DNA from 2 places in the Amycolatopsis sp. NPDC004747 genome. Region 2 is predicted to be linked to the other one. Evidence: riboswitches for the same ligand, from Rfam matches in the RefSeq annotation. Region 2 holds a riboswitch; the other holds the start of a gene.
The links. Region 2 has a riboswitch for S-adenosylhomocysteine ahead of metH (methionine synthase). Riboswitches for the same ligand answer to the same signal wherever they lie in the genome.
Positions count from the first base shown of each region.

Region 1: another riboswitch for S-adenosylhomocysteine. It lies ahead of ahcY (adenosylhomocysteinase); the one in region 2 lies ahead of metH (methionine synthase).

Region 1 is NZ_JBSGBQ010000036.1:42,600-53,018, reverse strand. Features, by position in the region: gene ACWEGE_RS38995 (DUF742 domain-containing protein) at 1-70, shown strand, start outside; gene ACWEGE_RS38990 (GTP-binding protein) at 45-671, shown strand; gene ACWEGE_RS38985 (styrene monooxygenase/indole monooxygenase family protein) at 689-1,915, shown strand; gene ku (non-homologous end joining protein Ku) at 2,010-2,903, shown strand; gene ACWEGE_RS38975 (hypothetical protein) at 3,017-3,226, shown strand; gene ACWEGE_RS38970 (hypothetical protein) at 3,610-3,765, opposite strand; gene ahcY (adenosylhomocysteinase) at 3,888-5,348, opposite strand; S-adenosyl-L-homocysteine riboswitch at 5,432-5,510, opposite strand; gene ACWEGE_RS38960 (N-acetyltransferase family protein) at 5,542-6,024, opposite strand; gene ACWEGE_RS38955 (hypothetical protein) at 6,021-6,701, opposite strand; gene ACWEGE_RS38950 (AurF N-oxygenase family protein) at 6,784-7,659, opposite strand; gene ACWEGE_RS38945 (TetR/AcrR family transcriptional regulator) at 7,747-8,394, shown strand; gene ACWEGE_RS38940 (DNA polymerase IV) at 8,664-9,692, opposite strand; gene ACWEGE_RS38935 (DUF3040 domain-containing protein) at 9,707-9,970, opposite strand; gene ACWEGE_RS38930 (cobalamin-independent methionine synthase II family protein) at 10,234-10,419, shown strand, end outside.
Region 2 is NZ_JBSGBQ010000023.1:104,058-114,476, forward strand. Features, by position in the region: gene ACWEGE_RS32045 (AAA family ATPase) at 1-648, opposite strand, end outside; gene ACWEGE_RS32050 (hypothetical protein) at 923-2,323, shown strand; gene ACWEGE_RS32055 (FAD-dependent monooxygenase) at 2,470-3,621, shown strand; gene metH (methionine synthase) at 3,603-7,232, opposite strand; S-adenosyl-L-homocysteine riboswitch at 7,247-7,325, opposite strand; gene ACWEGE_RS32065 (TIGR03619 family F420-dependent LLM class oxidoreductase) at 7,603-8,469, shown strand; gene ACWEGE_RS32070 (sugar porter family MFS transporter) at 8,538-9,923, opposite strand; gene ACWEGE_RS32075 (cellulose binding domain-containing protein) at 10,213-10,419, shown strand, end outside.

The DNA.
Region 1 (10,419 bases), on a different contig from region 2:
GCACGCCTACCACCACGACACCAACGTGCTCGAGAGGATCCTTGATGGGCTCAAGCGGCTCCCCGCCTGAGGGCGATCTGCTGACGATCTCCGCGAAGATCGTCATCGCCGGGGGATTCGGTGTCGGCAAGACCACCTTCGTCGGTGCGGTGTCGGAAGTGCCGCCGATGAGCAACGAAGCGTGGATGACCGAGGCCGGCGAAGGCATCGACGACATCCCGCCCGGCGGCAAGTCGACCACGACCGTGGCGATGGACTTCGGCCGGATCACCCTGCGTCCCGACCTGCTGCTGTACCTGTTCGGCACGCCGGGGCAGGCGCGGTTCTGGTTCCTGTGGGACGACCTGAGCCGCGGCGCGCTCGGCGCGGTGGTGCTGGTCGACACCAGCCGGATCGACGAGTCGTTCGCGGCGATCAACTACTTCGAGAACGACTCGGAGCTGCCGTTCGTCGTGGCGGTCAACCAGTTCGAGGGCAAACCGGTGCACGACCTCGACGAGGTGCGCGACGCACTCGCCCTCGACCCGGCCGTCCCGCTGGTCACCTGCGACGCCCGTGACCGCGCTTCGACGATCGCCACCCTGACCGAACTGGTCGGCCACACGCTGTCGCTGGCGGTGCTCTCCGGTCCGGCGGGCCGCGAGCTCGCCGGCAGCGCCCCGCACGCCTGAGAAGGAGAACGAGCTCCATGCGCAAGGTCCTGGTCGTGGGCGCCGGGCAGTCCGGCCTGCAGCTGGCCCTCGGGCTGCAGGCGAAGGACTACGACGTCACCGTGATGTCCGCGCGGACGCCGGAGGAGATCCGGTCCGGGCGGGTGATGTCGACGCAGTGCATGTTCCACGACGCGCTGCAGCACGAGCGCGACCTCGGGATCAACCTCTGGGAAGCCGAAACCGTCAACGTCGAAGGGCTCGGCGTCTCGGTGGCCGCGCCGGACGGCGGCCGCGCGCTCGACTGGTTCGCCGAACTCGACCACCCCGCGCAGTCGGTGGACCAGCGGGTGAAGATGGCCGGCTGGCTGGAGCTGTTCGAGGACCGGGGCGGCAAGCTCGTCATCCACGGCGTGATGACGTCCGAACTGGACGCGCTGGCCAGGCTCTACGACCTGGTGATCATCTCGGCCGGCAAGGGCGAGCTGGTCCAGCTGTTCGACCGCGTGCCGGAGCGGTCGCCGTACACGCGGCCGATGCGGGCGCTTTCCCTGGTCTACGCCCACGGCGTTGGCCGCCGTCCCGAGCACCCGGACAAGGTGGGGGTGCGGTTCAACATCGTCCCCGGCGTCGGCGAGCTGTTCATGATCCCGGCGTACACGCTGAGCGGGAACTGCGACATCCTGTTCTTCGAAGGCGTGCCCGGCGGGCCGCTGGACTGCTTCGACGACCACCCGGGGCCCGACGAGCACTTCAAGCGCGTGCTCGACCTCATGCGGCAGTACGTGCCGTGGGAGTACGACCGCTGCCGCGAGGCCGAGCTGACCGACGGGAAGGCGACCCTCGCGGGCGGGTACACGCCGGTGGTCCGCCACCCGGTCGGCACCCTGCCCGGCGGGGCGATCGTGCTGGGCATGGCCGACGTCGTCGTGGCGAACGACCCGATCACCGGGCAGGGCTCGAACAACGCGAGCCACTGCGCGGCGACCTACCTCGACGCGATCGTCGAGCGCGGCGACCGGCCGTTCGACACGGCCTGGATGGAAGCGACGTTCGAGCGCTACTGGGAGTACGCCCGGCACGTGACCGAATGGACGAACGCGCTCCTCCTGCCGCCGCCCCCGCACGTGCTGCAGATCCTCGGGGTGGCCGGGCAGAACCCGGCCGTCGCGAAGCGGTTCGTCAACGGGTTCATGGACCCGTCCGACTTCCAGCACTGGTTCATGGACCCCGCACTTTGGGAGAAGTACCTGGCAGAGGTCTAGATCGCCGCCGCCGCGCACTGTCGCCGGGGGACGTTTCGGGCTACGGTTGTCACGTAGCGTGAACGCGACGGTGTGGCATATCGGAGGTACTGGCATGCGGGCGATGTGGAAGGGCTCGGTGTCCTTCGGGCTGGTCAGCATCCCGATCCAGATGTACGCGGCCACCGAGAACAAGAACGTCTCCCTGCGCCAGGTGCACGAGGCCGACGGCGGCCGCATCCAGTACAAGCGGTTCTGCACGATCGACGGCCAGGAAGTGCCGTACGCCGAGATCGCCAAGGGCTACGAGCTGCCCGACGGCGAGATGGTGGTGATCACCGACGCCGAGATGGCCGAGCTGCCGCTGTCCACCCAGCGCACGATCGACGTGCTGGAGTTCGTGCCGCTCGAGTCGATCGACCCGATCCAGTACGACCGGACCTACTACCTGGAGCCGCAGAAGAACGCGGTGAAGCCGTACGTCGTGCTGCGGGACGCACTGCACAAGTCGAGCCAGGTGGCCGTCGCGAAGGTCGCGGTCCGCCAGCGGGAGAGCATGGCGGTGCTGCGCGTGCACGCCGACGTGCTGGTGATGACGACGATGCTGTGGCCGGACGAGGTCCGCGAGCCCGACTTCCCGTTCCTGCGCGACGACCCGCCGCAGATCCGGCCGCAGGAGCTCACCATGGCCGGGTCGCTGATCGACTCGCTCGCCGAGCCGGTGTTCGAGCCGGAGAAGTACCACGACCACTACCGCGAGGCCCTCGAGGAGATGATCGAGGCCAAGGTCGCCGGCGACGAGACGACCAAGCCTGCGGCGGTCACCGCCAAGGCCGACGTCGTCGACCTGATGGCGGCGCTGCAGGCCAGTGTGGACGCCGCGAAGAAGTCGCGTCAGTCCTCTTCGGAGGCGGCCGCGGCGTCCGAGGCGTCCGGTTCGTCCGATGAGGACGCCGGACCGGCGAAGAAGAAGCCGGCCGCCCGGAAGCGGTCGCCGAAGTCCGCCTGAGCCGCTCGGACGGGTGGTTGTGCCGACACGCCGCCCGGCTGCCGCGCCCGCGTGCTCCCCGGTCCTACCTTGGGGGTGCACGTCGTCCACGAGCGCGGAAAGGCGGTGCGGACATGGAGTGTGCTTCCTGTGACGCCGGGATCGACCACTGCCACGGCACGCTGGTGGTGCACCCGGAAGGCGGGTTCGCCGAGTGCACCGATCCGGTCTGTGTGGACGGTGACCGCGTGCGCCACGCGCTGATCGTCGACTGCCAGGGCGTCGGCGGCGGGTGCGGCTGTGCCGCCGCGCCGCGCAAACCCCTGCTGCGCCGAGCTTCCTGAGCCTCCCGCCAGGATCCGCGGGGGCCTTCCGGCCGGGTGCCCGCCCGCCGGGGAGGCCTTCACGGCGTTCGGAGTTCGTCAAGATGGTCACACGATCGTGTATGCAGCTGTGTACAGCGGCTTGGCGATGTGCTAACACTAACGAGGTCCTTCGGCTCTCCCTCCCCCTCGGAGCCGGAGGACTCTTTCATGCCCGGGTGCGCGCACCCTGTTTTCCTCTGCACGCTCACGATTCACGGGACCGGGGAAGTGGTCGGTGCGTTTTTCACCGCGCAAAAAGGCCGAACGGCCTGGCGCGGCCGGCATTGCTGCCGGTGCGCCAGGCCGTGGCGGAGTCTCTCCGGAACCAGCCCCGTTGCCGGTGGTGGTGGGGAGAAAGCGGATCAGTACCAGTGCGCCCGGCCACCGATCCGGCGGCCCGTGCCGCCCAGGATGGCCAGTGCCACGCCGGCCACCGCGAGAATGATACCGATGGTGTACAGCACCGGGATGCCCACGATGAACCCGATGACGAGGAGAATCACACCGAGAATGATCACTTGACACGCTCCTTCGCATGAGACCCGGCCCGGCTCCGTGCCGTCCGGGCGAATGCGCTCTCGCCGGGAGAATGGCCAGTTTGCGGATAACCCAAACTACGGCGAATGGAGCAATCTGCGGATCAGTACCGATAGTGATCGAGCTTGTACGGACCATCGACGTCGACGCCGATGTACTCGGCCTGCTGCTTCGTGAGCTTGGTGAGCTTCACCCCGAGCGCGTCCAGGTGCAGGCGGGCGACCTTTTCGTCGAGGTGCTTCGGCAGCCGGTGGACGTCGGTGGCGTACTCGCCGGGCTTGGCGAACAGCTCGATCTGGGCGATCGCCTGGTTGGTGAACGAGTTCGACATCACGAACGACGGGTGGCCGGTCGCGTTGCCGAGGTTCATCAGGCGGCCCTCGGAGAGCACGATGATCGCGTGGCCGTCCGGGAACGTCCACTCGTGCACCTGCGGCTTGATCTCCTTCTTCACGATCCCGGGCAGCTTCGCCAGCCCGGCCATGTCGATCTCGTTGTCGAAGTGCCCGACGTTCGCGACGATCGCGTTGTGCTTCATCCGGCTCATCTGGGCGGCCGAGATGATGCCGAAGTTGCCGGTGGTGGTGATGAAGATGTCGCCGTGGGCCACCACGTCGTCGAGTTCGACGACGTCGAGCCCGTCCATCGCCGCCTGCAGCGCGCAGATCGGGTCGATCTCGGTGACCGCGACCCGGGCACCCTGCCCGCGCAGCGCCTCGACCGCGCCCTTGCCGACGTCGCCGTAACCGCAGACGACCACGCGCTTGCCGCCGATCATCACGTCGGTGGCCCGGTTCAGGCCGTCCACAAGGGAGTGCCGGATGCCGTACTTGTTGTCGAACTTGGACTTCGTCACCGAGTCGTTGACGTTCATCGCCGGGAAGAGCAGCTCGCCGTCTTTGGCGAGCTTGTAGAGCCGCTTGACGCCGTTGGTGGTCTCCTCGGTGACGCCGCGGATCTCCTTGGCCATGGCGGTGAACCGGCCGCCGTCGGCGGCCAGGCTCGCGCGCAGGGTGTCGAGGATGATCCGGTACTCCTCCGGGTCCTCTTCGGACGGCTGCGGCACGGCGCCTGCCGCCTCGAACTCGACTCCCTTGTGGACCAGGAGGGTGGCGTCACCGCCGTCGTCGAGGATCATGTTCGGGGCCTGCCCGCCGGGGAAGGCGAAGAGCCGGTCGGTGCACCACCAGTACTCTTCGAGCGTTTCGCCCTTCCACGCGAACACCGAGGTGCCCGCCGGGGCCTCGACGGTGCCGTCCGGGCCGACGACGACCGCGGCGGCGGCCTCGTCCTGGGTGGAGAAGATGTTGCAGGACACCCAGCGCACCTCGGCGCCGAGCGCCACGAGGGTCTCGATGAGCACGGCGGTCTGCACGGTCATGTGCAGCGACCCGGCGATGCGGGCGCCCTTCAGCGGCTGCGCGGCGGCGTATTCGCGGCGGATCGCCATCAGGCCGGGCATTTCGTGCTCGGCCAGCCGCAGCTGCGTGCGGCCGGCGTCGGCCAGGGTGAGGTCGGCCACGGCGAAGTCGAGGCCGTTTCGCGTCTGCAGTTTGTCATTCATTCTCGGTGCACTCCGGAGTTCGTCGACGAAACGTTCGGGAGGCAGCACGAAAGTCCTCGCGGACAACGAAAAGGACACCTCCCGCACGGGAGGCGCCCTTGGAGTCGTGGTCTCGGGCCGAGCGTGGCGGAAGGGAGTTCCGTCGCAGCGCCTCTCGGCCCGAAGCCAGGATGGCAAAGCCGCGGCGAGGCTGTCAAGCGAGCGATCGGGCCATGAGAACGTCGTCGACGTCGGTGCCGTCGATGCGGAATTCGGCCCGCAGCACGCCTTCCACGGCGAACCCGCAGCGCTCGTAGACCCGGCGCGCGCCGGTGTTGGGCCCGAGCACCCGCAGCGTCACCTTGCGCGCGCCGCGGCGGCCCGCTTCGGCGACGGCCGCCTCGACGAGCTGCCGCGCGATGCCGAGCCGCTGCCGGTCCGGGTCGACGGCGAGCCCGTCGATCACCGCCACGTGCCGGTGGGCGGGGATGTCGAACCCCTCGCCGAGGCGCACGTACCCGGCGACCACGGCGTCGTGCTCGGCGACGAGCACGTCCCCGGGCCGGGTGCCGCCGTCGAAGAAGGGCGTGCCCGGCGGTGGCGCCGGGGCGGGGGAGACGTCCGGGGTCCAGGTGCGTTCGTCGATCTTCGCGAGTGCGGCTTCGTCGTCCTCGCGGGCGGCCCGGATCGTGATCACCGGCTCAGTATCGCCCACGCCTCTTCGACGAGGCCGGCCATTTCCCGCGGGTCGCGGTTGCCCTCGGAGCTCAGGCCCTTCAGGGTCACGGTCAGGTCGGTGCCGGTGCGCTGGCAGGTCCGCACGGCGGACCGATCGGGGTCGGGTGCCGACCCGGCGCTGACCGGGTCGTGCTGCACCAGGCACTGCACGTCCCCGAAGCGCACGAGTTCGGTGCCCGGGGCGGCCAGGCCCAGCGCCTCGGCGTCCTCGTACGGCGCGATGAGCCCCGGCGAGGGCGCCCGGACCGCGAGCAGCTGGACCGTGCGCCGGAGCTGATCGTCCTGGTACTGCTGGACGACCGCGCCGGCGCCGCCGTAGGCCGCCGACACGCGGGCCGCGGTCTCCCGGTCGGCCTTCCCGACCCGGTCGATGAGCGCCTGCCCCCGGTCTTTGCCGATCTTCGCGATCGCGTCCTGGGCGCGGCCGAGCCCGCCGAGGCTCGCCGGCGCGGTCAGCGGCCGTCCGCTCGGGCCGGCGAGCAGGCTGAGCACCAGCCACGGCACACCGACCAGCAGCGCGCCGGCCAGGAGGCCGAGCAGGCCGGTGACCGCCGGCCGCGCGAGCGGTGAGGGGCGGCGCGGCGCCGGGTCCGCGCCGGCTGCCCGGGTGCGGGTTCGAGCGGGAAGTCCTGCCACGGGCCCGGCGGGGGATCGGCGGTCATCCCACCAGCGTGGCGCGGTCCGGAACGTCGCGAAACGGTAATTCCACCCCCGGCGTTCAGAGCAGGTGCGCGCGCCGCCAGATGCCCTCGGAGCGGCCGCCGATCAGACCCGCGTCGCGCAGGAACGGCACGATCTTCTCCGCCATCCACCGGCGCGTCTCGTGGAAGTGCGGGTTGGCCAGCGCCGCGGCGCGGCCTTCGCGGGGGTCGATCCCGACGCTGCGGTAGATCCGCGCGTCGACCATGCTGTCGATCACCCCGAACGCGACCAGCGCGGTCCGCACCCGGTGCCGCCGCAGCGCCGCCGTCGACAGCTTCGGCGTCTCCCGCAGCACCTCCTCCTTGGCGAAGCGGACGTGCCGGGCCTCCTCCACCACGTGGATCCGGTTGACCGAGCGGATCAGGGGCTGGATGCCGTCGTCGTCCATCATCGACCGCTGGAGCCGGTCGGTGGTCTCCTCGGCGACCAGCACGCTGGCGAACATCGACGGCCCGGCCGCGGTCGCGCCGAACACCTTGGCGGCGCGGTGGACCACCTTCGGGACGCCGTACCGCGGGACGCCCAGCCGCTGCGCGGTGCGGGCGAACATCACCGAGTGCCGCGTTTCGTCGCCGATCTCGGTCATCGCGTACTGCGCGTGCTCGGTGCGCGCGTCGAGGTCGAAGACGTACCGGGCGAGCAGCTGCATCAGGACGATCTCGAACCACAGCCCGACGCTCATGATGCTGGCGATCTCGTGCTTGGAGAGCTCGATCCGCTGCTCCGGCGTCAGCCTCGCCCAGAGGTCCGTGCCGTAGAGGGAGACGCGCTCGAGCGGCATGTACGCCTTGCCTTCGGCGAGCGGCGCGTCCCAGTCGATGTCGACGTACGGGTCGTAGGAGTTCTTCGCGGAGCTCTTGAGCAGGCGAGCCGCGGTGGCGTCCCGGTGCATGGGGGCCTCCACAAGTAGGGGGTACGCGATGTACTAGCTACTTCGGCGAGCGTACACGGCCCCGGCGTGCCTGAGTAGGCTTTCGCCGTGACCAAGGTCGACGGGCGGGCAACGCGCTGGGCGGGCCAGCAGGAACGGCGGCGGGCGGAGTTCGTCGACGCCGCGCTGGCCGCCATCGCCGAGCACGGCCCGGACGTCTCGACCGAGCAGATCGCCGAACGCGCCGGCGTCGCCCGCACCCGCCTCTACCGCCACTTCGACGACGCGGCCGACCTGCGGCGCGCGATCGCGCGGCGGGCGGCCGAGCTGGTGACGGCCGACCTGGCCCCGCTCTGGCACCCCGAGGGTTCGCCGAACGAGATGATCTCCACGGTGATCTCGACGCACCTGCGCTGGCTGACCGAGCACGCCCACCTGCACCGCTACCTGGCCCGCGGCACCCCGGACGGCCCGGACGTCCGCGGCGCGATCGCCCGTCACCTCAGCGGCCTGTTCACCGGCTACCTGACGGCGTTCGGCCTCGACCCGGCCCCGGCGGACACGATGGCGTTCGGCCTGGTCGGCTACGTCGAATCGGCGACCACCCGCTGGCTCGACCACCCGGGAACGCTCACCCTGCGGCAGCTGACGGCCCAGCTCACGGGCACGATCTGGGCGATGCTGGACCACACGCTGCGGGCGGGCGGAGTGCGGCTCGACCCGGACCGGCCGTTGCCGCTGCCCGAGGGCCTCTAGCCTTCGCACGGGAATTCGGCGCGTACGCCCCGCAGCCGCGCCGCGCGGGTGCGTTCCGGTCGCTCTTGGGTCCGGTGGAGTGGCTGGGCTGCGGCTTCATCGGCGGGAGAGCGGGCGGTGGTCGCCGACGCGGCGACGGCTGTTCGTCGCGGCCGTCCTGGTCCGCGCGAGGGATTTCGGCTCGTGCGCGGCTCGGCGGGGTTGCGCGAACGGCCGGTGGCCGCCCGTCTCCGTCGGCGTGGTGGCGGCCCTCGGTGCGCCTGCCCGGTTCAGGCGTCCTCGCGCGGGAATTCGGCGCGCACGCCGAGCAGCCGCACCGCGCGGGTCAGCTCGAACAGCCCGAGCACCTCCTGCGCCGCGCGGTCGAGCTCCGCGGCGTCCGAGGACGGCTCCGGGAGCGTGATGCTGTGCGTGTGGGTCAGGAACGGCACGAACCGCACCTTCACCGCCACCCGCGCCGCCGGGCGGCCCTCTTCGAGCACGTCCTGGGCGACCCTCTTCGCCAGCGCCGAGACCTCGGCCGCCATCTCCGCCGGGTCCGTCAGGTCGCGCTGGAACGTCGTCTCCCGGCTGCGTGACCGGGCCACCCAGGGGGTGGCGCTCACCTCGGCGTCGCTGATGCCGCCGCCGAGCAGCCGCAGCCACGGGCCCGTCTTCGGGCCGAACCGGGCCGCCAGCTCCGCCGGGTCGGCGCCCGCCAGGTCGAGGACCGTTTCGATCCCCAGCGAGGCGAGCTTCTTCGCCGTCTTGCCGCCGATGCCCCACAGCGCGTCGGTCGGGCGGGCCGCCATCACCGCCCACCAGTTCTCCTGCGTCAGCCGGTAGATCCCGCCCGGCTTGCCGAACCCGGTGGCGAGCTTGGCCCGCAGCTTGTTGTCGCCGATCCCGACCGCGCACGAAAGGCCCGTCTCGCGCGCCACCGCCTCCTTGATCGCCACGGCCAGCGCCTCGGGATCGCCGGTCTCCGCGCCGACGAAGGCTTCGTCCCAGCCCAGGACCTCGACCACCACCGGCAGCTCCCGCACCGCGGCCATCACGCGGGCCGACACCTCGAGGTAGGCGTCCGGGTCACTGGGCAGGAAGACGGCCTCCGGGCAGCGCTTCGCGGCGATCCGCAGCGGCATGCCGGACTGGACGCCGAACTCGCGGGCTTCGTACGAAGCCGTCGCGACGACGGCGCGCTCGGTGGGGTCGCCGTTGCCGCCGACCACGACGGGCTTGCCGCGCAGCTCGGGGTGGCGGGCGATCTCGACCGCGGCGATGAACTGGTCGAGGTCGACGTGCAGGACCCACTTCACGCCGCAAGTCTGCCTTAAATCCGGTGCCTCGCCACGTGGGTCCAGACGGTGCCGGTGAGCGCGATGATCCCGCAGAGCGTCACGCCCGGATCGGGCAGCACCAGGCCCAGGACCAGCAGCGTCACGGCGGTGATGTCGAAGACGATCAGGACCGCGCTGCGGAGCGCGCGCGACTTCGGCCGTCGGCCGTCGCGCAGCGCGGCCGCCAGTGCCGGATCACTGAGCTCGAGACTGCGCTCGATCTTCTCGAGCTCGGTGCGGTCGTGATGACTGAGCATCGGGCCTCCTTCGGCGCCGAACCCGCCGTATCGCCGTAGCGAATACCCAATCGTCCTCCTCGCTAACCGCCGAATGCCTTCCGATTTCGTGCTTTTCTCTGGGCCGACCGGGTGATCCGCGCTCCGTGATCGGCTTCGGCCACGTTAAGTTGCCTCGAGAACGTGGCCGGTCACGGCCGGACGGTGGGTGGGGGCGGCCACGCGGCCACGTCCTGCCTTCGCGCCGGTGGCCGGTCGGGCCCTTCAAGCAGCGGAGGACATCGATGACCCTGCCCACTGAACCGATCGGCAGCATCCCCCGGCCCGCCTACCTCGTCGAAGGCCTCGGCGAGTTCGCGGCCGGCCGGATCGACGCCGCCGCGCTGGCCGAGCTGGAGAGCCGGGCGCTGGCCGACACGATCCGCCGGTTCGAAGAGACCGGCTCAACCGTGCTGACCGACGGGGAACAG
Region 2 (10,419 bases):
CAGCGCACCGCTGTCGAGCCCGCCCTGGACGAGCTCGCGCAGGAACAACGGGTTCCCGAGGGTCAGGTGCCACAGCCGGTGCTCCGCGCCGTCCTCGAGCCGCCCGCCCAGTGCCGCGGTGATCAGCTCGGCGGTCTGCGGCCGGGTCAGCTCGCCGACGTCGAGCCGCTCGGCGACGCGGTCCTTCCACATCGCGAACACCGGGTCGGGCACGCTCACCCCGTGCGGCGCGATCACGACGACGAACGCCGACGCGGTCGCGGCCAGCTGGTGCACCAGGGTCGCGGACAGGCCGTCGAGCAGGTGCGCGTCGTCGACGCAGAGCACCAGCCGGCGTCCCTCCGCGCCGCGGGTGAGGTGGCCGGCGACCTGGTTGAGCCGGTGGGCGCGGTCGGCCGTGCCGTCCGCGCTGCCGGGCAGCAGGTGCGCGAAGGCGCCGAACGGGATCGTCGAGGCCGACGACATGGCGCGCACCCAGTGCGTGCGCGCCCCGCCGGCGGCCAGCTCGGCCAGCAGCACCTTGGCCAGGCGGGTCTTGCCGACGCCGGCGCGCCCGGTCAGCAGCAGCCCGCACACCTCGGCGTCGGCCAGCGCCCGGCGCGCGAACGCCAGTTCCCGTTCCCTGCCCACCAGTGGCCAGTCGTTCACCACCCCCGCTGCCTCCCACCGCTCCCACGCACAGCTGTGTGGGGATAATGACAACGCCGGGCCCCGCGAAGTACCGAATCCGCACAGCAATTTGGCATAAATCTTCAAGCGGTGCGACAAAACCGACATAGCAGACAGTCGATCTGCTATTCCGTGAGCGTTTCCCGGCCATTCTCCCGACACCGTGATCAACCGTTTTCGCGGAATTCAGGACAAGACCTCGCGGGAGGCGCCAGGATGGGCGGCGCCCCGTTCCCGACGTGAGGATCCGAGGATGAGCCGCTTGCCCGCGCTGACCGTCGCCGCACTGGTGACCGCCGCGGTCCTGACCCCCGCCGCGGCTCATGCCGCCACGCCGTTCACGGCGTCGGTTTTCCGCGCGACCCACAACAGCTACTCGGGCAATGTCGACGGTGCGAAGAACTCGCTCGCCTACCAGCTCGACCACGGCGTGCGGTTCCTCGAACTCGACGTGCACGACAACGGCTACGCGACCGCCCACGACTACGCCGTCGGGCACGACTCGCCCGGCAACCTCGTCGACCACGGTGGCGGCAACCCGGCGTCGAACAACCTCCGCGACTGGCTGGCCGTGGTGAACACCTGGTCCGCGCAGCACCCGGCCGCCGCGCCGATCGTCGTCATGCTCGACCTCAAGGACGACCTGACCGACAACCCCTCGTTCGCCGCGGGCAACCTGACCGCGCTCAACCAGGAGCTCGAGTCGGTGTTCGGGGGGCGGCTGCTGCGTGCGCAGGACTACCCGGCGGCGCCGGACGTCGACGCGCTGCGCGGGCGCGTGCTGCCGCTGCTGTCCGGGGACGGCGGTTCCCGCACCGAGTACAAGCGGGACGTCGGCTACCACCCGGCCGTCGCGCTGAACGGCCGCGGCCAGGTCGTCGAGGTGCACGACTCCGGCGCCGGCGGGCTCTGGTACTGGACCGGCACCTACGGCGCCGACGGGCGGATCACCTGGCTGCGGCACGGCAAGTACGACAACGGCCAGACACCGGCCGTGGCCCTCAACAACAATGGCGACCTCGTCGAGGTGCACCAGTCGGAAGGTGCCTCCACGCTCTGGTACCACGTCGGCACGCTCGGCGCCGACGGCGAGATCACGTGGCAGGAAAGCCACCAGTACGACAACGGCGTCCTGCCGACCGTCGACTTCACCGACGCAACGCACCTGCGGGAGATCCACAAGAGCCAGAACAACAGCCAGAACTGGGCCTGGAACGGTGCGCTCGCGGGCACCACGGTGACGTGGACCGGCAACGCGAAGACGTCCGACGCGCGGTTCGCCAAGGATGTGGCCAGCACGGCCGGCCGTGCGGTGTTCGTGTGGACCGGCGCGGACGGCCCGACCTCGGCCCAGACCCTGCGCGTCGACACCGACCGGGTCGCCGGCGACCGGATCCGCTACCGGCAGGTCGCCTTCGACGAGTTCCAGCAGGGCGACAGCGCCGAACTCCAGCAGGGCGCGCTCTTCTACGGCGCACCGGCGACGGAGTCGGGGTTCATCACCTCGGCCCGGCAGGCGGGCAAGCTGGTCCGCGGCTGGGACTTCGACTCCGCGGGCCAGGCGACCACTCCCCTGGCGAACTACCCGGCGACCAACCATCCTTATGACAGCTGGTACCAGAACCTGCTCACCCAAACGGGTGCCGTCGAGTAGCCGGCGACGATCCGGAACTGTCGGTGCTCTCCGGTAGCGTGGAAAACGGGGGGCGCCCCCGCGGGCGAGCAACACAGACGAGCACTGACGGCCGCCGTCAGCGCTTCGCCAGGGCCCGGTAAGCGGCCCTGGCGAAGCTCGGCGGTATGAAGAACCGCACCGTCCTGATCTCCGGCGCGAGCATCGCCGGCCCCGCGCTCGCCCACTGGCTCACCCGCTCCGGCTACTCCGTCACCGTCGTCGAACACGCCCCGGCGCTGCGGCCCGGCGGCCAAGCCGTCGACTTCAAGGGCCCCACCCACCGGACGGTCCTCGCTCGCATGGGCATCCTCGACGAGGTCCTGGCGCGGCAGACGGGCGGGCAGGACCAGACGATCGTCGACGCCGCCGGGCGGCCGCGGGCGGTGATCCCCGGCGAGTTCACCGGCGGCGACCTCGAGATCCGCCGCGGCGAGCTCTCGGAGATCCTGCACGCCAGCTCGGACTGCGAGTACCTCTTCGGCGACACCATCACGTCGCTGACCGAGACCGCCGACGGCGTCGACGTCACCTTCGCCCACGCCGAGCCGCGGCGGTTCGACCTGGTCGTCGGCGCCGACGGCATCCACTCGAACGTCCGGCGGCTGGCGTTCGGCCCGGAACGCGACTACGTCCGGTACCTCGGCTACCACTACGCGCTGGCCGAGCTCGGCGAAGAGCTCGGCGGCGGCGAAGCGCAGATGTACAACGAGCCGGGGCGGATGGCGGCCGTCGGCGGGCCCAAGGCGTCGGCGTTCTTCGTGTTCGCCTCGCCCGAGCTCGACTACGACCGCACCGACACCGGCCGGCAGCGGCAGCTGCTGATGGACGCCTACCGGGGCGCCGGCTGGCGGGTGCCGGAGCTGGTGGCCCGGATCCCGCAGGCCCGCGAGTTCCACCTGGACTCGCTCAGCCGGGTCACCATCGACCGCTACTCCCGCGGCCGGGTCGTGCTCCTGGGCGACGCCGCCTACGGCAACACCCTCGGCGGCTTCGGCACCGGCCTGGCCGTCGTGGGCGCGTACGTGCTCGCGGGCGAGCTCCGCGCGGCCGGCGGCGACCACCGGATCGCCTTCGCCCGCTACGAGGAGCTGATGCGCGGCTACGCCAAGGTCTCGCAGCGCGGCAGCGCGGGCCCGTTCCTCGCGCCGCCCTCACCCCTGCGGATCAGGCTGCGGGACTGGACGTTCAAGTCCCGCTTCCTGCTCCGCCTGCTGCTGAAGGCGACCGACAGGTTCGCCACCGACATCGAGCTGCCGGACTACGCCTCGGGGTCGTAGGCCAGGTTCGGCCGCAGCCACTGCTCGACCTCGGCGACTTCGACGCCCTTGCGGCGCGCGTAGTCCTCGACCTGGTCGCGGCCGAGCCGTCCGACGGTGAAGTAGCGGGAGTCCGGGTGGGCGAAGATCAGCCCGGACACGCTCGCCGCCGGGGTCATCGCGAACGACTCGGTCAGGTCCATGCCGAGCCGGTCCGCCTCCAGGAGCTCGAACAGCTCGCGCTTCTGGCTGTGGTCCGGGCTGGCCGGGTAGCCCAGCGCCGGCCGGATGCCGCGGAAGCGCTCCGCGTGCAGGTCGGCCAGCACCGGCTCGGCGTCCGGCTCGAACCAGTCGCGGCGGGCCCGCAGGTGGATGTGCTCGGCGAACGCCTCGGCCAGCCGGTCCGCCAGCGCCTTCACCATGATCGCGCGGTAGTCGTCCTGCTCGGCCTCGTAGCAGGCGGCGAGATCTTCGGCACCGTGGATCGCGACCGCGAAGCCGCCCAGGTGGTCGCCTTCCGGGGCGACGTAGTCGGCGAGGCAGCGGTTGGCGCGGTCTTCCGGCTTCGACGTCTGCTGGCGCAGCATCGGGAACCCGACGTGGGAGAACTCGCCGTCGAGCAGGATGTCGTCGCCTTCGCTGTGCGCCGGCCAGAACGCGTACGCGCCCTTCGCGGTGAAGCTGCCTTCGGCGATGATCTGGTCGAGCAGCTTGTTGGCGTCGTCGAACAGCTCGCGGGCGACCGGCTGCTCCAGGATCGCCGGGTACTTGCCCTTGAGCTGCCAGGCGAGGAACAGGAACTGCCAGTCGATCATCTCGCGCAGCTCGGTGATCGACGGCTCGATGACGCGGGTGCCGGTGAACAGCGGCGTCGGCAGGTCGGCGAACACCACCTGCTCGCGGTTCAGCCGCGCCTGCTCGAGCGTGAGCATCGGCCGGCGCTGCTTGCTCGCGTGCTGCTCGCGCAGCACCTCCTGGTCGGCGCGGTTCTTCTCGGCGAGCGCGATCGAGCGGTCCGGGTCCAGCAGGTCGGACACCACGCCCACCACCCGGGAGGCGTCCAGCACGTGGACCGTCGCGTTGTCGTAGGCCGGCGCGATCTTGACCGCGGTGTGCTGCTTGGACGTCGTGGCGCCGCCGATCAGCAACGGCAGCTTCAGGCCGCGCCGCTGCATCTCGGTGGCGACCGCGACCATCTCGTCCAGCGACGGCGTGATCAGGCCGGACAGCCCGACGGCGTCGGCGCCCTCGGTGACCGCGGTGTCGAGGATCTTGCCGGCGGGCACCATCACCCCGAGGTCGATGACCTCGTAGTTGTTGCAGCCCAGCACGACCCCGACGATGTTCTTGCCGATGTCGTGGACGTCGCCCTTGACCGTGGCGAGCACGATCTTGCCCTGGCCGCCCGCCGAGGCCAGCCGGCCTTCCTGGCGCGCCTTCTCCTTCTCCGCCTCCATGAACGGCTCGAGGTAGGCGACGGACCGCTTCATCACGCGCGCGCTCTTGACCACCTGCGGCAGGAACATCTTGCCCGAGCCGAACAGGTCGCCGACGATCTTCATGCCGTCCATCAGCGGGCCCTCGATGACGTCGAGGGGCCGCGCCAGCTGCTGCCGCGCCTCTTCGGTGTCTTCCTCGATGTAGTCGACGATGCCGTGCACCAGGGCGTGCGAGAGCCGCTCGCCGACCGTGCCTTCGCGCCACGAGAGGTCCACGACGCGCTTGGTACCGCTGCCCTTGACGTTCTCGGCGAAGCTCACCAGGCGGTCGGTGGCGTCTTCGCGGCGGTCGAAGAGGACGTCCTCGACCAGTTCGAGCAGGTCCTTGGGGATGTCCTCGTACACGGCGAGCTGGCCGGCGTTGACGATGCCCATGTCGAGGCCGGCCTGCATGGCGTGGAACAGGAACGCCGAGTGCATCGCCTCGCGGACCACGTCGTTGCCGCGGAAGGAGAACGAGAGGTTCGAGATGCCGCCGCTGATGTGGACGCCCGGGCAGCGCTCCTTGATCCGGGGCAACGCGTCGATGAACGCCTTCGCGTAGCCGTTGTGCTCGGCGATGCCGGTGGCGACGGCGAGGACGTTCGGGTCGAAGATGATGTCCTCGCCCGCGAAGCCCGCTTGCCGGGTCAGCAGGTCGTACGCGCGGGCGCAGATCTCGACCTTGCGGTCGGCGGTGTCGGCCTGGCCCTGCTCGTCGAAGGCCATCACGACGACGCCGGCGCCGTAGTTGCGGATCGTGCGGGCCTGGGCGAGGAAGGGCTCCTCGCCCTCCTTGAGGCTGATCGAGTTGACCACGCCCTTGCCCTGCAGGCAGCGCAGGCCGGCTTCGAGCACGCTCCACTTGGAGCTGTCGACCATCACCGGGATGCGGGCGACCTCGGGCTCGGTGGCGATGAGGTTGAGGAAGGTGGTCATCGCCTCCTCGCTGTCGAGCAGGTCGGCGTCCATGTTGACGTCGAGCAGGTTGGCCCCGCCGCGGACCTGCTCCAGCGCGACGTCGACGGCGCCCTGGTGGTCGCCGGACTCGATGAGCCGCCGGAACCGCTTGGAGCCGGTGACGTTGGTGCGCTCGCCGATCATCACGAACCCGGTGTCGGCGCCGATGCCGAACGGCTCGAGGCCGCTGAAGCGCGTGTGGGTGCGCGGCGGCGGCACCACTCGCGGGGCGGCCTGCTTCGCCGCGGCGGCGATCTTCGCGATGTGGTCCGGGCTCGTGCCGCAGCAGCCGCCGACCAGGTTGACCAGGCCGTCGCGGGCGAACCCGCCGACCAGCCCGGCCGTCTCCTCCGGCGTCTCGTCGTAGCCGCCGAACGCGTTCGGCAGGCCGGCGTTGGGGTGGCAGGCGACGTAGGCGTCGGCGATCCGCGCGAGCTCCTCGACGTGCGGGCGCATCTCTTCGGCGCCGAGCGAGCAGTTCACGCCGACGACCAGCGGCTTCGCGTGCTCGATCGAGCTCCAGAACGCCTCGACCGTCTGCCCGGACAGCGTCCGGCCGCTCAGGTCGACGATCGTCACCGAGATCCACAGCGGCAGCTCGGGCGCGACCTCACGGGCGGCGGCGATCGCGGCCTTGCAGTTCAGCGTGTCGAAGATCGTCTCGATCAGCAGCAGGTCGACCCCGCCCTCGGCGAGGCCGGCGATCTGCTCGGCGTAGGCCGCCTTGACCTGCTCGAACGTGACCGCGCGGTACGCCGGGTCGTCGACCTTGGGCGACAGGCTGAGGGTGACGTTGAGCGGGCCGATCGAGCCGGCGACGAACTTGCCGCCTGCTTCGTCGGCGGCCTGGCGGGCCAGCTGCGCGCCGCGGACGTTCATCTCGTGGACGTACGCCTGCAGCCCGTAGTCGGCCTGGCCGATGCTGGTGGCGGTGAACGTGTTCGTCGTGGTGATGTCCGCGCCGGCCGCGAGGTACTGGCGGTGGACGTCGAGGATGACGTCCGGGCGGGTGAGGTTCAGCAGGTCCGGGTCGCCGGTGACGTCGTGGGTGTGCTCGCCGAAGCGGTCGCCGCGGTAGTCGGCCGGGGTCAGCCCGGCGCCCTGCAGCATGGTGCCCCAGGCGCCGTCCAGGACCGCCACACGCTGGTCGAGCAGCTCGCGCAAGCGTGCTTCGGACTCGTGCGGGGTGTTCACCGGCAGCCTCCCTCGGTCGGGAGGCGCCCTTGGTTGGTCATTCCCGGCCGAGCGTGGCGGACCCGGTGGTCCGTTGCAGCGCCTCTCGACCTGTGGTCCACGGTATCGGAAACGCGCCCCGGTACGCCATCCCGCCCCGCCGCCGCGTCCACGGACTGGGACAGTGTCCACGACCGGAACACCGTCTGTCCACAATGGATTACCCGGGTCACCCCGCACCTCCGTCGGCCGATCGCGCGCCACTGCAGGCGCCGAGTGTGACAGCCCGGGATCGAGCCCTCCTCAAGGCCACCGATCGTACTCGAACGACCTCGAAGAGCGACGGACCGGCCGGCTTGAAAACTGAAACACGTTCTAATACGCTCCGCGGGTGGACTACGGAATCGTGCTGTTCACCAGCGACCGGGGAATCACCCCGGCAGCCGCGGCGCGCGCCGCGGAGGCCGCGGGGTTCTCGACCTTCTACGTCCCCGAACACACCCACATCCCGGTCAAGCGGGAGTCGCCGCACCCGCGCACCGGCGACGCGTCGCTGCCCGACGACCGCTACAGCCGGACGCTCGACCCGTGGGTCGCGCTGGCCACGGCGGCCGCGGTCACCGAGCGGATCCGGCTCTCCACCGCCGTCGCGCTGCCGGTCGAGAGCGACCCGATCACCCTCGCCAAGACGATCGCCAGCCTCGACCACCTCTCCGGCGGCCGCGTCACCCTCGGCGCCGGCTTCGGCTGGAACGTCGACGAGCTGACCGACCACGGCGTGCCCGGGAACCGCCGCCGCACCGCGCTGCGCGAGTACCTCGAGGCGATGAGTGCACTGTGGACACAGGAGGAGGCCGCCTACGACGGGGAGTTCGTCTCCTTCGGACCGAGCTGGGCGTGGCCGAAGCCGGTCCAGGCGCACATCCCGGTGGTGCTCGGCGCGGGCCCGACCGAAAAGACGTTCCACTGGATCGCCCGCCACGCCGACGGCTGGCTCACCACCCCGGCCGACACCGACCTGGACGGGCACGTGGCCCTGCTCAAGGGGATCTGGGCCGACGAGGGCCGCGAAGGCGCGCCGCTGATCTACGCGCTCGGCGAGCGGCCGGACCCGGAGCGCCTGGCGCACCTGGATTCCCTGGGCGTCACCGAGACGATCTTCGGCCTCCCCGACCGCTCGCCCGAGGAGGTCGAGGCCTGGATCGGGCGGCTGGCCGGGAAGCTCGGACTCCGGGTCGTGAGTGGCAAGGCGGGTTAGAACCCGCCTCACCACTCACGACAAGCCGCGGCAGACCGCCTTTCCGGCGCCGCGATGACCCCCCGGGGTCAGCTCTTGGCCGCGACGCCCTGGCGCGCCCGCAGGTCGAGCTCGATCTGCTCCAGCGAGCGGCCCTTGGTCTCCGGGACCAGCCACTTGGTCAGCACGAACAGCACCACGTTCACCCCGGCGAAGAGGAACATCGAGCCGCCGATGCCGAGGGACTTCGGGTCGGAGATGATCGGGAACACCGCGCTCACGATGCCCGTCGCCGCCCACAGGACCACGCTGCTGACGCCCATGCCCGTGGCCCGGTACTTGAGCGGGAACACCTCGGACATCATCACCCAGACCACCGCGCCCCAGCCGAGCTCGTAGCCGACCAGGTAGAGCACCATCATCACCAGCATCAGCAGGCCGCGCGTGCCGGTGTCGTGGACGTTCAGCACCACCAGGCCGGCCCCCACCAGGGTCAGCACCATGATGACGTTGCCGATGAGCAGCAGCGGCTTGCGGCCCCAGCGGTCCACGACGAACACGACCCACGCGGTGAACAGGAACTTGGTGACCCCCAGCAGCACGCCGGACAGCAGCGCGGCCTGCGTGGCGAACCCGAGGCCGATGAGCATCGTCGGGAAGTACGCGTTGATCGCGTTGACGCCGCTGAACTGCTGGCCGATCGCGAGCAGCAGGGCCACCACGAGCATCGGCCGCACGAAGCCGGAGAACAGGTCGCGGATCCGCGGCTTCTCCTCGGTGTCGAGCCGGATGACCTCGTGGATGGTCGCGATCTCCTCGTCGAGGTCCACGGTGCTGCCGTGCGCGCTGGCCAGCACCCGCCGGGCCTCTTCCTCCTGACCGTTCTTGACCAGCCACCGCGGCGTCTCCGGCAGGAACACCAGGCCGACGAGCAGCACCACCGCGGGCACGATCGCGCCGGCGAACATCCAGCGCCACGCCGAGACCGGGCCGAGCCAGTAGCTGACCAGGAACGCGATCAGGATGCCCAGCACGATGAAGATCTGGTTGAGCGCGCCCATCGCGCCCCGCCACTTCGCCGGGGCCAGCTCGGACAGGTACGTCGGCACGGTCGAGGACGAAAGGCCGATGCCGAGGCCGATGACCAGCCGCGAGAGCACCAGCAGCACGAACGTCGGCGAGAAGCTCGCCGCCAGCGTGCCGACGATGACGATGCCCGCGGCGACCATGATCGTGCGGCGCCGGCCGAGTGCTTCGTTGGTGCGGCTGGAGAACAGCGCGCCGACGATGGCGCCGACCGAGAGACTGGCCGTGATGATGCCCTTGTCCCAGCTGGTCAGCGCCCACAGTTTCCCGATGAACGGGAGCACCCCGGAGATCACGCCGAGGTCGTAGCCGAAGAGGATGCCGCCGAGCGCGCCGAAGAAGTACAACGTGGTCCGGCTGATGTGCCGCGCCGGGGCTGCTTGCGTCATTGCCGGGTCGCCTCTTCCGTAGATCCGATACAGCGTAGGTCCAGTCCAGTCAGCGGCCACCACATTCACACGCCGCAAAAACGCGAGCAAGACAGTCGCGGATAACGATTCAGAAACCTGATCGCCGTTCATGTATGTGATTCCGGCAAAACCGGCGCGCAGTCGCGGCCGCGAACCCCCCTATTCCACTGTGGACAGTCTGGATCGCCGAAATCGTCGAATGCTTTACAACGCTCGGAACGCTGGTCTACCTTCCTTCTGGAAGCGCTCCCAGAATGTGGAGGCCAAGGTGCACAACGTCGTGCCGAGAACTCATTCCCCGGCCCGGTCCCGGTCAGCGAGACGCCTGCTCGGGTCCGCGCTCGCCGTGCTGCTGCCCGCCGCGCTCGCGGTCACCGTCGGCGCATCGCCGTCCCCGGCCGCACCGGCGGCCACCACCTGGCGCAACGCGGAGATCGCCGGCGGCGGGTTCGTCCCCGGGATCGTCTTCAACCAG